2 regions of the Serratia entomophila genome follow, and region 2 is predicted to be linked to the other one. Evidence: predicted binding sites of a transcription regulator. Region 2 holds the regulator's gene; the other holds the start of a gene.
The links. The regulator LexA, encoded in region 2, represses DNA repair genes until DNA is damaged. The targets are predictions, from matches to a motif close to TNCTGTATGTACATACAGNA.

Region 1: the regulator LexA is predicted to act here: its motif matches at 3,728-3,747, upstream of sulA (SOS-induced cell division inhibitor SulA).

What each region holds. Positions count from the first base shown of each region.
Region 1 is NZ_CP082787.1:1,833,133-1,840,380, reverse strand. It holds gene helD (DNA helicase IV) at 1-96, opposite strand, end outside; gene KHA73_RS08940 (YccF domain-containing protein) at 263-715, shown strand; gene yccS (YccS family putative transporter) at 742-2,877, shown strand; gene KHA73_RS08930 (TfoX/Sxy family DNA transformation protein) at 2,874-3,536, opposite strand; gene sulA (SOS-induced cell division inhibitor SulA) at 3,769-4,275, shown strand; gene ompA (porin OmpA) at 4,633-5,688, shown strand; gene matP (macrodomain Ter protein MatP) at 5,793-6,251, opposite strand; gene KHA73_RS08910 (AAA family ATPase) at 6,461-7,248, shown strand, end outside.
Region 2 is NZ_CP082787.1:4,487,176-4,494,423, reverse strand. It holds gene KHA73_RS21600 (MFS transporter) at 1-148, opposite strand, end outside; gene ubiC (chorismate lyase) at 519-1,034, shown strand; gene ubiA (4-hydroxybenzoate octaprenyltransferase) at 1,052-1,924, shown strand; gene plsB (glycerol-3-phosphate 1-O-acyltransferase PlsB) at 1,985-4,450, opposite strand; gene KHA73_RS21580 (diacylglycerol kinase) at 4,600-4,968, shown strand; gene lexA (transcriptional repressor LexA) at 5,070-5,678, shown strand; gene dinF (MATE family efflux transporter DinF) at 5,830-7,167, shown strand.

The DNA.
Region 1 (7,248 bases), 2.3 Mb from region 2:
CTCGCCGCTTACCTCAACGCCGGCATGCAGCAACCGCACGCGGTTGTAAGGGTGCTGAGCCAGGTGTTTGCCCAGCGATGTCGCTTTAAGTTCCATATCGTCGCGCCATGACTATGTTGAGAATAAATAACGGATGTCTGCCAGTTTACCTGCGATAAGCAGTGGCACTCTAGCGCTAAAAAAAGGGTAGAATAGATTTGGCGTTTTGATAGCGAACGCTACCGCATCGCGGTTTGGCCATCATTAGAGCAGAATGACGACTATGCGTACTGTACTGAATATTCTTAATTTTGTATTAGGCGGTTTTTTCACCACCCTGGGCTGGCTGATCGCCACGCTGTTCAGCGTCCTGTTGATCTTTACCCTGCCATTGACCCGCTCCTGCTGGGAGATTACCAAGCTGTCGTTTTTGCCTTTCGGCAATGAAGCGATCCACGTCAACGAGCTTTACCCGGAAAAAAGCAACCTGCTGCTCTCAGCCGGTGGTTCGCTGCTGAACATCGTATGGCTGGTGCTGTTCGGCTGGTGGCTGTGCTTGTCGCACATTGCAGCCGGCATCGTGCAGTGTATTTCCATTATCGGCATTCCGGTCGGCATCGCCAACTTCAAAATCGCCGCCATCGCCCTGTGGCCGGTGGGCCGCCGCGTGGTCTCGGTTGAAATGGCCCAGCAGGCCCGTACCGAAAATGCCCGTCGCCAGTATCAACAGCGTTAATTTTTTCTCCGTTTGAGGAGTTTTTCGTGCTCTCTTTTGCACCTGCAGTGCGCCGCTACGCCTACAACAGCAACCTGCTTTACCATTTACGCATTTTCATTGCGCTGGCCGGGGCGGCTGCCGTTCCATGGTGGCTGGGAATACCCAAGCTGACCATCCCTCTGACGCTGGGGGTGGTCGCCGCAGCCCTGACCGATTTGGACGATCGCCTGGCCGGCAGATTACGCAATCTGCTGATCACGCTGGTGTGCTTTTTTATCGCCGCCGCCTCAATTGAGCTGCTGTTTCCTTACCCCTGGCTGTTCGCCCTCGGTTTAACCACCTCCACCTGCGGCTTTATTTTATTGGGCGCGCTGGGGCAACGCTACGCCACCATCGCCTTCGGCGCATTGCTGATCGCGGTATACACCATGCTCGGCGCCTCAATGTACGACGCCTGGTACCAACAGCCGATGCTGCTGGTGATCGGCGCGCTGTGGTACAACCTGCTGACGCTGACCGGCCATGTGATCTTCCCTATCCGCCCGCTGCAGGAGAACCTGGCGCGCTGCTACGATCAGTTGGCGAACTATCTGGACGCCAAAGCCAACCTGTTCGACCCCGACGCCGAGCGCGACGCCGATCTGCCCTGGATGGAGGTCGCGATGGCCAACAGTGCGTTGGTGACGCTGCTCAATCAGACCAAGGCTTCGTTGCTGACGCGATTGAAAGGCGATCGCGGCCAGCGCGGTACCCGCCGCACGCTGCATTATTACTTTGTCGCGCAAGATATTCACGAGCGGGCCAGTTCTTCTCACGTTCAGTATCAGGCACTGAGCCGGCAATTTCGCCACAGCGATATCCTGTTCCGCTTTCAGCGCTTGCTGAGCATGCAGGCGCGCGCTTGTCGTCAGTTGGCGCAATCGATCCTGCTGAGGCAAAAATACCAGCATAACCCACGCTTTGAACCGGCGTTCAACCGCATCGAAGACGCGTTGGCACGCGCCGCCGCCACGCGGGAAAACGCGGAGCTGGCCAAGGCGCTGGCGCACCTGCTGAAAAATTTGCGCGCGATCGACGCCCAACTGGCCAATATCGAATCAGAGCAGGCGCTGGCTAATGGGCAAACGGAAGAAAATAGCCTGTCCGACGATCGCCTGACCGGCTGGAGCGACATTCGGCTGCGCATCAGCCGCCACCTGACGCCGCAATCGGCCCTGTTCCGCCATGCCATTCGCATGTCGGCCGTGCTGTGTATCGGCTACGCTTTTATCCAGCTGACCGGCATGCAGCATGGTTACTGGATCCTGCTGACCAGCCTGTTTGTTTGCCAGCCAAACTACAACGCAACCCGCCGGCGCCTGGCGTTGCGCATTATCGGCACCCTGGCCGGCATCTTGATTGGCCTGCCGATCCTCTATTTTGTGCCCTCTCTGGAAGGCCAATTGGTGTTGATCGTTATCACCGGCGTGCTGTTCTTCGCGTTCCGTACCGTGCAATATGCGCACGCCACCATGTTTATCACCCTGCTGGTGCTGCTGTGTTTCAACCTGCTGGGCGAAGGCTTCGAGGTGGCGGCGCCGCGCGTTTACGACACCCTGTTGGGCTGCGCCATTGCCTGGGCCGCGGTCAGCTTTATCTGGCCGGACTGGAAATTCCGCCAACTGCCGGCCGTGGTTGATAAAACGCTGAACGCCAACTGCCGTTATCTGGACGCCATTCTGGTGCAATACCATCAGGGCAAAGATAACGGGCTGCCTTACCGGATCGCGCGGCGGGACGCGCACAACAGCGACGCCGAACTGGCCTCGGTCATTTCTAATATGTCCGCCGATCCCAAAGCAGACAAAGCGTTGCAGGAAGCCGCCTTCCGCCTGCTGTGCCTCAACCACACACTGCTGAGCTATATCTCCGCGCTCGGCGCGCACCGTGAGCGCCTGAGCAACCCCGCAATACTGGATTTACTGAATGATGCCGTTTGCTACGTTGACGGGGCGCTGCATCAGGAAGAACAGAACGGTTCACGCATTGCGCTGGCGTTGGAAAACCTCGCGGAACGCATCCGGCACGCCGTACCTGAACCGGAAAGCAAAGAGCAACTGGTATTGCAACAAATCGGTTTAGTGCTTGAACTGCTGCCGGAGCTGACCGCACTGCACACCCGCATCAATAAGGCTGATTAATCATTAAGGGCCGGGCCGCGGCCCTTAATCAGGGGGTCGTGCCCATGACGACGCATCGCCGCCGTATGCTCAAACCATTCGATCAACTCGCTGCGCAGCTCGGCGGGCAAAGCGGCCTGATGATATCCGGCGATGGCCCCGCCTAACGACAACAGCACCCGCAACCCCAGATTGGTTTGCTGCTGCAACAGCCGCAGATAGCTGCGTTTGGCACCGTGCAGCCGCAGATCGTAGACATTGCGTATGCCCGCTCGCCACAGTTGGCGCTCCATATTGATGTCAATATTGGGCAGCATTTTCAATCGCCCGTGGCAGCCGGTTTTGACCCGTTGTTCACGGCGCGCCTCCCTGACGGCCTGCCACGCCAGGCCAATCAGTTCGTTTTTTTCGCGCCAAAGCCGCTCATTCACCCAGTAGTAACGCATGGTAATCGGCACCCCTCGCTTGGAGTAAACCATATTCACCATGCCGCGGGCGCGGAATGCGGGTTCCAGGCCATCCGTCGCGCGCAGGTATAGTTCGCCTTCCGCTATCACCGCGAACATCACGCCTTCCGCCAGCAGCCCATAGCCGCCGAACTGTGAGCGTGTCGTGATGCGCCCCAATGCGGAAAAACACGCTTTCGCCTGCGCGATCCTGCCTGCTGATATCCCTTTCATAACGAAACTCCCTTGTAGGTTATAGACGTATCATTTCTCACATCAATGAAATAAAGGTAACGTGAACAACTAATTAGGAAAATACGCACTATCTGCAAACATGCCAACGATAAAAAACGTCGGTATAAAAAATGATCGCAATTATGCGAGGTGCTACGAAAATTTGGGTTGATCTTATTGGTTGGCGGGTATACTGTATAAACATACAGTAACACTGCAGGCGGGATACTTTATGCGTACTCAATCACTTTACAAACCCCATTTCAACCGCGGTGCGATCGCGGTTAACAATGCTGCCAAGCGCGCGGATGCCGGCAACGAAAATGGCCTTATCAGTGAACTTGTTTACAATGAGCGTCAGCCCGCAGTCGCGCAATTACTGCTGCCTCTGCTGCAGCAGCTCGGCAGGCAGTCACGCTGGCTCTTGTGGCTCACTCCGCAGCAAAAATTAAGCAAGCAATGGCTGCAGCAATCCGGGTTGCCGGTCGAGAAAATGGTGCAGCTGAGCCAAATCAGCCCGATGGCAACGGTTGAAGCCATGGAAAAAGCACTGCTGACGGGCAATTACAGCGTGGTTCTCGGCTGGTTACCCGAGCTGACGGAGGAAGATCGTCTAAAATTAGGGCGTGCGGCAGAATTGGGTAATGCGTACGGCTTTATTATGCGTCCACAACGCGACATAAACCCGATCCACGGACAGTGTTCCACCCTAAAAATTCACTCTTCTTTGTATCATTAAGTAAATTTAGGATTTTTCCCATCATTTTTATCCCCCGCAGAGGGAACCTTTGCGGGATCCTTCACGAAGCTAGTCCGGCTGCGGTTTCCCGAAAAAAATCGCTCAATAAATCGCCCCGTTTTTTGCCGATTGGCGTTAGCGAATATGTATAATTCTGTGTTTTTTTTTAGAGCTTTATCACATCACACTTGTAACTTTCGCGCCACGTTGTAGACTTTACATCGCCAAGGTTGCTCTATAACGTCAGAAAAACTGGCCGAGTAACAAAGAGGGCTCAAACCTTGGCGAAGGAATTTAACCAAGGGCTTAAAACAGCTTTAAAGCTCATTGCCTATTTGGATGATAACGAGGCGCAAAATGAAAAAGACAGCTATCGCATTAGCAGTGGCACTGGCCGGTTTCGCTACCGTAGCGCAAGCCGCCCCAAAAGATAACACCTGGTACACCGGTGCTAAACTGGGCTGGTCCCAGTACCATGACACTGGTTTCTACGGCAACGGTTACCGCGTAGATAACGATGCACGTAAAGACCAAATCGGTGCTGGTGCGTTCCTGGGTTATCAGGCGAACCAATACCTGGGCTTTGAAATGGGTTACGACTGGTTAGGTCGTATGAAATACACCGGTGCTAACACTGGTTCTTTCAAAGCTCAAGGCGTTCAACTGGCAGCTAAACTGAGCTACCCAATTGTTGACGATCTGGACATCTACACCCGCCTGGGCGGCATGGTATGGCGTGCAGACAGTGATGGCGTCGGTTCTAACGGCGGCAACCACGACACCGGCGTTTCTCCGCTGGCAGCAGTTGGTGTTGAATACGCACTGACCAAAAACTGGGCTACTCGCCTGGACTACCAATTCGTAAGCAACATCGGTGATGCAGGTACTGTCGGCGCACGCCCAGACAACACCATGCTGAGCGTTGGTGTTTCTTACCGTTTCGGTCAGGATGATGTTGTTGCTCCAGCACCAGCTCCGGCTCCGGCTCCAGTTGTTGAAACCAAGCGTTTCACCCTGAAGTCTGACGTGCTGTTCAACTTCAACAAATCTACTCTGAAAGCAGAAGGCCAACAGGCTCTGGACCAGCTGTACACTCAGCTGAGCTCCATGGATCCTAAAGACGGTTCTGTTGTAGTTCTGGGTTACACCGACGCAGTTGGTTCTGACCAGTACAACCAGAAACTGTCCGAGCAGCGCGCACAAAGCGTTGTTGACTACCTGGTTTCTAAAGGCATCCCGTCAGACAAAATCTCTGCACGCGGTATGGGCGAAGCTGATTCCGTCACTGGCAACACCTGTGGCTACAAATCTGGCCGCGCTACCAAAGCACAGATCGCTTGCCTGGCACCAGATCGTCGCGTAGAGATCGAAGTTAAAGGTATCAAAGACGTTGTGACTCAGCCACAGGGCTAAGTGACCACTCTTAGTAAAAACCCCGCATAGCGGGGTTTTTTTTTGCCTGTACAAAACTCATCGGCAGGCATTCGTTGCGGGGCGGAAACCGAAAAGAGGTCAGGTTATTCCGGATCCTTACCGAGGATCGCCTTGAGATCCTCTTTCAGCAACGACATTTGGCTGGCGTACTTCTCTTTGCGTTCGGCATCTTCAATCAGCTGCACTACGGTTTCTGATAGCGTTGCCCCGCGGCGCCGGGCCAACGCAGCCAAGCGTTGCCAAACCAAAAACTCCAGGTCGATAGATTTTTTTCGCGTGTGCTGATGTTCTGCGTTAAAATGACGCTTACGCCGAGCGCGGATTGTTTGCTTCATCCGGTTGTCGAGTTCCGGATTCATATGAGCAGTGATCCATGCGAGAACTTTTACCGGTTCATTTTCCAGCTTCAGCAGCTCATTCACCGCTTCCTGAGCAGCGCTGTTTTCAATGTAGCGGGTAATCAGTTCCCCTTCCCGGTGCTTCTTCACCAGGTACTTCCATTTCCAACCGCTCTCCAGATTTTCCAGTTGCTGATATTTCATCTTGAGCTCTTCAGTGACCGCGTAACTTTATTAAGCATAACAGCTTTACGCCAAATTTCCCCGGCAATTAAACCGCCTTTTAGACTGTTTTTTGCACAGTCGCCGCGCGATGTCAAACTCCCTGACACCAACTGCCACTCTGCATGTATCAAGCTGGCGTTATTCTTGTATAATCGCCCTTTCCCTTTTTGACGATTGCATCTAACACTTTGACCAATAACCGACTTGAATGGCAATCTCTGTTGCCGGACGTAACGCCTTATCAGGCGATATTTGATACCGCCGCTCAGTTGGCACCCGTGTCCTTTGCCGCTATCCAGCCTCGGCTGGAGAACGCGCTGACGCTATTTTGCCACCCCCAGTCGCCCCCGCGCTTCATGCTGCTCAAAGCGCAGGAGACGCGTGAATATCTGGCGCTCATCGCCCGCGCCGTGCAGCAGCTGCAGCCGCAAAACGCCGCCTTCAAAGGCAGTCATTATGTGATTCAGGGCAATAACGTCAGCGTTGAAGCCGCCGCCACTGGCGCTGAGCCTTTCGCCGCCGGCGGCGCCTGCGTATTCCAGGAATGGGTAGAGCCGGAACAGCTGTTTGGCTGCGTCAGGATCCATAACGGCGAAATCAGCCTGCAACCAGGCCTGGTACACCAGGCTAATGGCGGCGTGCTGATCCTTTCGGCCCGTTCTCTGTTGGCGCAGCCGCTGCTGTGGCTGCGGTTGAAGCAGATGATCACTCAACGCCAGTTCCACTGGGTTTCCCCGGATGAGACGCGCCCGCTGCCGGTGGCTATTCCTCCGATGCCGCTGGAACTTCGTCTGATCGTGGTGGGCGATCGTCATGGCCTGGCCGATTTTCACGATATCGAACCCGAGCTCAGCGAACAGGCGGTCTACGGCGAATACGAAGACGATCTGCAGCTCACCGAGGCTGAAGACATGTCGCAATGGTGCGGTTACGTCAACAGCGTGATCGCCGAACAGCAACTGCCGCCGTTGGCTGC
Region 2 (7,248 bases):
CAAAGTCGACGTATTCCATGGCGGTACCCAGCCAGCAGGAGAAGGTGGCGCGCCAAAACTGGCTGCGCCCCTCTTTGGTCGCCAGGCGTTCCTCGGCCGCCAATGTATCCTCGGCGGCCTGCGGGGTAGCAAGCGTTGTTTCGCTCATTGTATTGATATCCTCTGTTTTGCTGCAGTGAGTTCCCTGGTGTCGGCAAGAAGGTTTGCTGACGAAAATGTCGGACAAATGGCGATTCAACGCTGCGATATCAGCTTATCTACGCGCGTAGATAAAACAACGCAACGAAGACGAAACTATGCAGGAGATCACAGAATCACCGCTGTACCGGCACCTGACGTTAGAGAAAACAGATGGCAAAAAGATGACAGCCCGGGCCTTTTTTATCGCTGAACAACCCGTTCGGACCCCACGAATCAGCCTGCCGCTTTTGCAATTCTGCGTTACAATGGAGGCCTGTTAACAGTTTGTATCGTCTGGCGCGGCACGCAGCGTGCGGCCTCAGGCGTGGAGTAGAGCAATGTCTGGCAATAGGGGCTCCATCCTGCCGCCGCTTGAGTGGTTATCCGATCGACATCCGCCGCCGCCCGCCGCCGTCAGCGACTGGCTGATGGAATTAGGCTCCATGACCCGCCGTTTTGAACGCCATTGCGCGCGGGTGCACGTTGAACCGCAGCGCGAATGTTTCGTCACCCGCGACGAGTTGGGGGAAGAGGCGGAACATCTGCCCGCCAGCCCGCGCTACTGGCTGCGCGAAATCGTGCTGTTGGGCGACAACCGGCCCTGGCTGCTGGGGCGCACGGTGATCCCGCAGGAAACCCTGACCGGCCCCGATCGGGCGCTGGTGGATCTGGGCACGTTGCCGCTGGGGCGTTATCTGTTCGGCAGCGGGGAACTGACCCGCGATTATATTCATATCGGCCGGCAGGACGCGCTGTGGGCGCGCCGCTCCCGTTTGCGGTTGGCGGGCAAGCCGCTGCTGCTGACCGAGCTGTTTTTACCGGCTTCGCCGCTGTACGCAGCGGATCCCGCTTAGAGAGGAGAGGAAAGACCTTGGAGGGAAGCGTGACTCAAAGTAAATGGCGGGCTTACAGCCATCTGATGCGCATCGATAAACCGATCGGCAGCCTGCTGCTGCTGTGGCCGACGCTGTGGGCGCTGTGGTTGGCCGGGCAGGGCGTGCCGCCGTTGTCGATCCTGCTGGTGTTCGTGCTGGGGGTGTTCCTGATGCGCGCCGCCGGCTGCGTGGTGAACGACTACGCCGATCGTGCGGTCGACGGCCACGTGAAGCGCACCGCCGGGCGGCCGATGCCGAGCGGCCGGGTGAGCGGGAAAGAGGCCAAGGTGCTGTTCGTGGTGCTGGTGCTGATCTCGTTTGGCCTGGTGCTGACGTTGAATGCCATGACCATCTGGCTGTCGCTGGCGGCGCTGGCGCTGGCCTGGGTTTATCCGTTTATGAAGCGGGTGACCAACCTGCCGCAGTTTGTGCTGGGCGCCGCCTTCGGCTGGGGCATTCCCATGGCCTACGCCGCGGTCAGCGAAGCGCTGCCGCTGAGCTGCTGGCTGCTGCTGCTGGCCAACATCTGTTGGACGGTGGCCTACGATACGCTGTATGCGATGGTGGACCGCGATGACGACCTGAAAATCGGCGTTAAATCCACCGCCATTCTGTTTGGCCGCTATGACAAGCTGATCGTCGGGCTGCTGCAGTTCGCCACCCTGCTGCTGCTGCTGTGGGTCGGTTATCTGGCGCAGCTGGGCGGGGCGTTTTACTGGTCGCTGCTGCTGGCGGGCGCGCTGTTTATCCATCAGCAGAAGCAGGTAGCCACCCGCGAGCGCGAAGCCTGCTTCAAGGCGTTCTTGCACAATAACTACGTCGGGCTGGTGGTGTTTATCGGCATCGCGCTGAGTTATTTGCCGGCTTAAGCGCCGGGGGCAATAAAAAAGGCACCCGAGGGTGCCTTTTGCATTTCTGCTCTGCGCGGCTCAGCCTTCTTTCTCTTCCTCGGCCGCCGCCTCAGGCAGCGCATCGGTTTCCGCCGGCATGCTGACGCTTTCGATGGTCAGCTTGATCTCCGGGGTGATCAGATCGCTCAGCATGTTGTACACCTCGAGGGTGTGCTCGCGGATCGCATCGCCGATGTCGTTGATGTAGCCCTCTTCACGCAGCGTCGCCACCAGGGTGGAGAACACCGCCTTGTCGAAGAACTCCGGCGCGTTGATGCCGTGCAGCACCGACAGGCGCTGCGCCATGATGCGGCTCTCTTTCTCCAGCGCGCCGCGGTTGATGCTCGGGTTGGCGCTGAGGATCGACATGGTGATGGCGTAGCGCTGCAGCGTCTCGCGCACGCCGGCCGCCAGCAGCTGCAGCGGGCGAATGCGCGCCGGGTTCAGCACCAGGTCTTCGCCTTTGTCGCAGATCAGCTGTTGGCGGATCATTTCGCCGATCAGCGGCTGCAGCACTTCCTCCAGCTGCTCCTTGTCGTTGTGCAGGAACAGCTCGGCCTTCAGCATCGGGTAAATCAGGCCGATCTGCCGCAGCAGCTCGCTGCGCGATACCTGGCGGTGATGCATCACGATGGTGGCGATCAGGGAAGGCAGCACCAGCAGGTGATGGATATTGTTGCGGTAATAGGTCATCAACACCGCCTGCTCGCGCGGCAGGATGATGATATCGCCGATGTTGTCCTTCTCCACCTCGAACTTGTTCATGTTCAACGCGTGATCCAGCAGCTGGTCCGGCGTCTGGGTCGGCACCGTGACGTCATGCGCGTATGGCACGTTGCGCATCAGCTGCAGATAGCATTCCAACTGTTCGAGCAGCTGCTCGCGGGTCAGCGAACGCTGGCGGGAGGCCAGCAGCGCGGTACAGCACAGGTTCATGGCGTTGGCGGCGGCGGCATTGTTGATGCGCACCATGATTTTGGCCGCCAGATCGTTGACCGTCGGCGTCAGCCAGCTTGGGCGCTGGGCTTCGATCGGGTCGATCGCTTCACGCCACTGCGGCACGTGCTGGTTCAGATAGGCGGTCAGCGGCAGCGGATCGCCGAAGTTGACGTAGCCCTGGCCCAGGTTGCGCAGTTTGCGCAGGCCGCGCAGCATCTGCAACAGGCTCTCTTTTTCCTTGGTGGCGCCGCGCAGCTCTTTGGCGTAGGTGCCCACTTCCATCACGTGCTCGTAGCCGATGTAGATCGGCACCAGGGTGATAGGGCGGGCGCCGCCGCGCAGCATCGCCTGGATGGTCATCGACAGGGTGCCGGTCTTCGGTTCCAGCAGACGCCCGGTGCGCGAACGGCCGCCTTCGACGAAGTATTCCACCGAATAGCCGCGGGTAAACAGCTCGCCGAGGTATTCGCGAAACACCGTGGAGTACAGCTTGTTGCCCTTGAAGGTGCGGCGGATGAAGAACGCGCCCAGGCGGCGGAAGATCGGCCCGGCCGGCCAGAAGTTGAGGTTGATGCCGGCCGCGATGTGCGGCGGCACCAGGCCCTGGTGATACAGCACATAGGACAGCAGCAGGTAGTCCATGTGGCTGCGGTGGCAGGGCACGTAGACTATCTCGTGGCCGTCCTGCGCCAGCTGGCGCACGCGCTCGGCGTTGGTGACGTTGATGCCCTGGTACAGCCGGTTCCAGGTCCAGCTCAGCACGCGGTCGGAGAGGCGCACGGTCTCGTAAGAGAAGTCGGCGGCGATCTCTTCCATCAGCGCGATGGCGTTCTGCTGGGCTTTCTCGTGGGAAATTTTCTTGCTGCGCGCTTCGTCCTCGACCGCTTTTTCGATAGCTTTGGAGGCCAACAGCTTATTGAACAGATCCTGGCGCGCCGGCAGGCTTGGGCCGACCGCGGCCAGGCGCTGGCGCGAGAAGTGCATGCGCGCCACGCGCGCCAGTTTCTGCGCGATGGATTTGTCCGTGCCGTGTTCGGTGGCCATGCTGCGCAGCGAAACGGTATTGGAGAAGCGCACGAAGCTGTCGCGGCCGAGCCACAGCACGGCGAAGAATTTCTGCACGCCGTTCAGCAGGCGCAGGTGCGGAGTGCCGTGGCCTTCACGCCCCGGCGAACGGCCGAACATCACCGAAACCGGCAGCATCTGGATGTCGAGATCCGGGTTGCTGCGGTGCAGATCCAGATAGTCGTGGAACAGCTTGACCGACTCTTCCTTCGGCGTGTAGTAGCGGAACACGCGCGGGCCGTCGTGGATAAACACGTGGCTCGGCAACACCGTGCCGTCGATCTCCAGCGGGTTGAGGGGGTCGGGCAGATCCTGCGCCAGGCACTGGGTGCGCAGCGTCAGCAAATCCGCCTTGGAATTATAAGGCAAAACATACAAAATCGGCCGTGAGGGATCCAACCCTAACTCCGTCACCGGGTCTGAAGGGATAACCTTACTTCTTACCAACAATTTGAGTGGTAAATTCAATAATTTATAATAAATTTTACGCCAACCTGACATAACAACGTGAAGCCTCTTGTTAGCAATGCGCCGCAAGCATACCAGAAACCGGGTAGCAGATCTGTGGTGTTGGAAAACCGAGAGCCGATAGCGTTGACCGATCCGGGCTCTTTTTATTATGACTTACCTCTGAGAAAGGCACTGAAAACATGGCGAACCAAGCAACCGGCCTGACCCGTATTATTAAAGCCGCCGGCTACTCTTATAAAGGACTTTCTGCCGCCTGGCAGCACGAGGCGGCGTTCCGTCAGGAGCTGGTGGCGACCGTGCTGGCTATCATACTGGCGATTTGGCTGGATGTGGGTGCGATAGCGCGCATTTTATTGATCGGATCCGTAGCGCTGGTGATGATCGTCGAGATCCTGAACAGTGCGATCGAGGCGGTGGTAGACCGCGTCGGCAGCGAATACCATGAGCTGTCCGGCCGCGCCAAGGACATGGGGTCGGCGGCGGTGTCGCTGGCGATCCTGCTGGCGCTGTTCGTCTGGGGCTCGGTGCTGTGGCAGCACTTCGCCTGAGCGGAACGCTAATCCCTGATTTTTATTCATTCTTCGGTTCCCAATCCGAGCTTACCTGTATATACTCACAGCAAGACTGTATAAACAAACAGGGGGGCGGAATGAAAGCACTAACTACCAGACAGCAAGAGGTCTATGATCTGATTCGCGATCATATTTCGCAGACGGGCATGCCGCCGACGCGTGCCGAGATCGCCATGCGTCTGGGGTTCCGCTCGCCAAATGCCGCAGAAGAGCACCTGAAGGCGCTGGCGCGCAAAGGGGTGATCGAGATCGTTTCCGGCGCGTCACGCGGCATTCGCCTGCTGATGGAAGACGAAGAGGGTTTGCCGCTGATCGGCCGCGTGGCCGCCGGCGAACCGCTGCTGGCCCAGCAGCATATCGAAGGCCACTACAAGGTGGATCCTTCCCTGTTCAAACCGAACGCGGACTTCCTGCTGCGGGTCAACGGCATGTCGATGCGCGACATCGGCATTCTCGACGGCGATCTGCTGGCGGTGCACAAGACGCAAGACGTGCGCAACGGCCAGGTGGTGGTGGCGCGCATTGAAGACGAAGTCACGGTCAAACGCCTAAAAAAACACGGCAACGTCGTTGAACTGCTGCCGGAAAACAGCGAATTCCAACCGATCGTGGTCGATCTGCGCCAGCAGAATTTCACCATCGAAGGTTTGGCGGTTGGCGTGATCCGCAACGGCGACTGGATTTAACCGCCGCGCCCGAACGCTTGCGCCCTGATTTAAATCGCCCCAGCCTTGGGGCGATGTCATTTCTGATTCAATGTAATACCCAGGAAATTTCAAGACGTAGCCAACACGGCGGCAACTTGAACAGGAAGGGTATTCACGGGAACATTTCACCATGCGCCTGATTTCCGCCTTCACCAGCGACACCGATAAAGCCCTGTGGCGTCTTGCCCTGCCGATGATTTTTTCCAATATCACCGTGCCGCTGCTCGGGTTGGTGGATACCGCGGTGATCGGCCATCTCGATAGCCCAACCTATCTGGGCGGCGTGGCGATCGGCGCCATGGCCACCAGCTTCCTGTTTATGCTGCTGCTGTTCCTGCGCATGAGCACCACCGGCCTGGCCGCTCAGGCGCTGGGGGCGCAGAACCCGCAGGCGCTGGCGCGCGCCTTTATGCAGCCGCTGCTGTTGGCGGGGCTGGCCGGGTTGGCGATTGTGCTGTTGCGCCAGCCGCTGATTGATTTGGCGCTGGGGATCGTCGGCGGTAACGCCGAAGTCCTGCAGCAGGCGCGGCTGTTTCTCGAGATCCGCTGGCTGAGCGCCCCGGCGGCGTTGGCCAATATGGTGATCCTCGGCTGGCTGCTCGGCGTGCAATACGTGCGCGCGCCGGTGATCCTGCTGATCGTCGGCAACCTGCTGAACATCGCGCTGGATATCTGGCTGGTGATGGGGCTGGGCTGGAACGTACAGGGGGCGGCGACGGCGACCGCTATCGCCGAATACGCCACGCTGCTGCTCGGGCTGTGGCTGACGTGGCGCGTGATGCGCCTGCGCGGCATCTCACTGCCGATGCTGCAACAGGCCTGGCGCGGCAACCTGCGGCGCCTGCTGGCGCTGAACCGCGACATCATGCTGCGTTCGCTGTTGCTGCAGCTGTGCTTCGCCTCTTTGACCATTTTTGGCGCGCGGCTTGGCAGCGAAGTGGTGGCGGTGAATGCGGTGCTGATGAACCTGCTGACCTTCACCGCTTACGCGCTGGACGGCTTCGCTTACGCGGTGGAGGCGCATTCGGGCCACGCCTATGGCGCCCGTGACGACCGCCAACTGAGGAAGATATGGCGCGCCGCCTGTCGGCAAGCCTGTTTGGTAGCCTTGGCCTTTGGCGCGGTTTACGCCGTTGCCGGGCAGCAGATCGTGGCGGCGTTAACCTCGTTGCCCGAGCTGCGTGAGTTGGCCAGCCATTATCTGCCGTGGCAGACGGTGCTGCCGCTGGTTGGCGTATGGTGCTATTTGCTGGACGGCATGTTTATCGGCGCTACCCGTGGGGCGGAGATGCGCAACAGCATGGCGGTGGCGGCGGCCGGTTACGGATTGACGCTGTTCAGCGTGCCGCAGCTGGGCAACCACGGGCTGTGGCTGGCGCTGGCGGTATTCCTTTCGCTGCGCGGCCTGTCTCTGGGCTGGCTCTGGCATCGCCACCGGGTGCGCGGCAGCTGGTTTGCGGCAAGATAGCTCCATGTTCTTACCGTTTATTTATTAGATTTTCTTATGTTTTTATTTATATTCTGTTACATGTCATCAGCGTCAATTGGG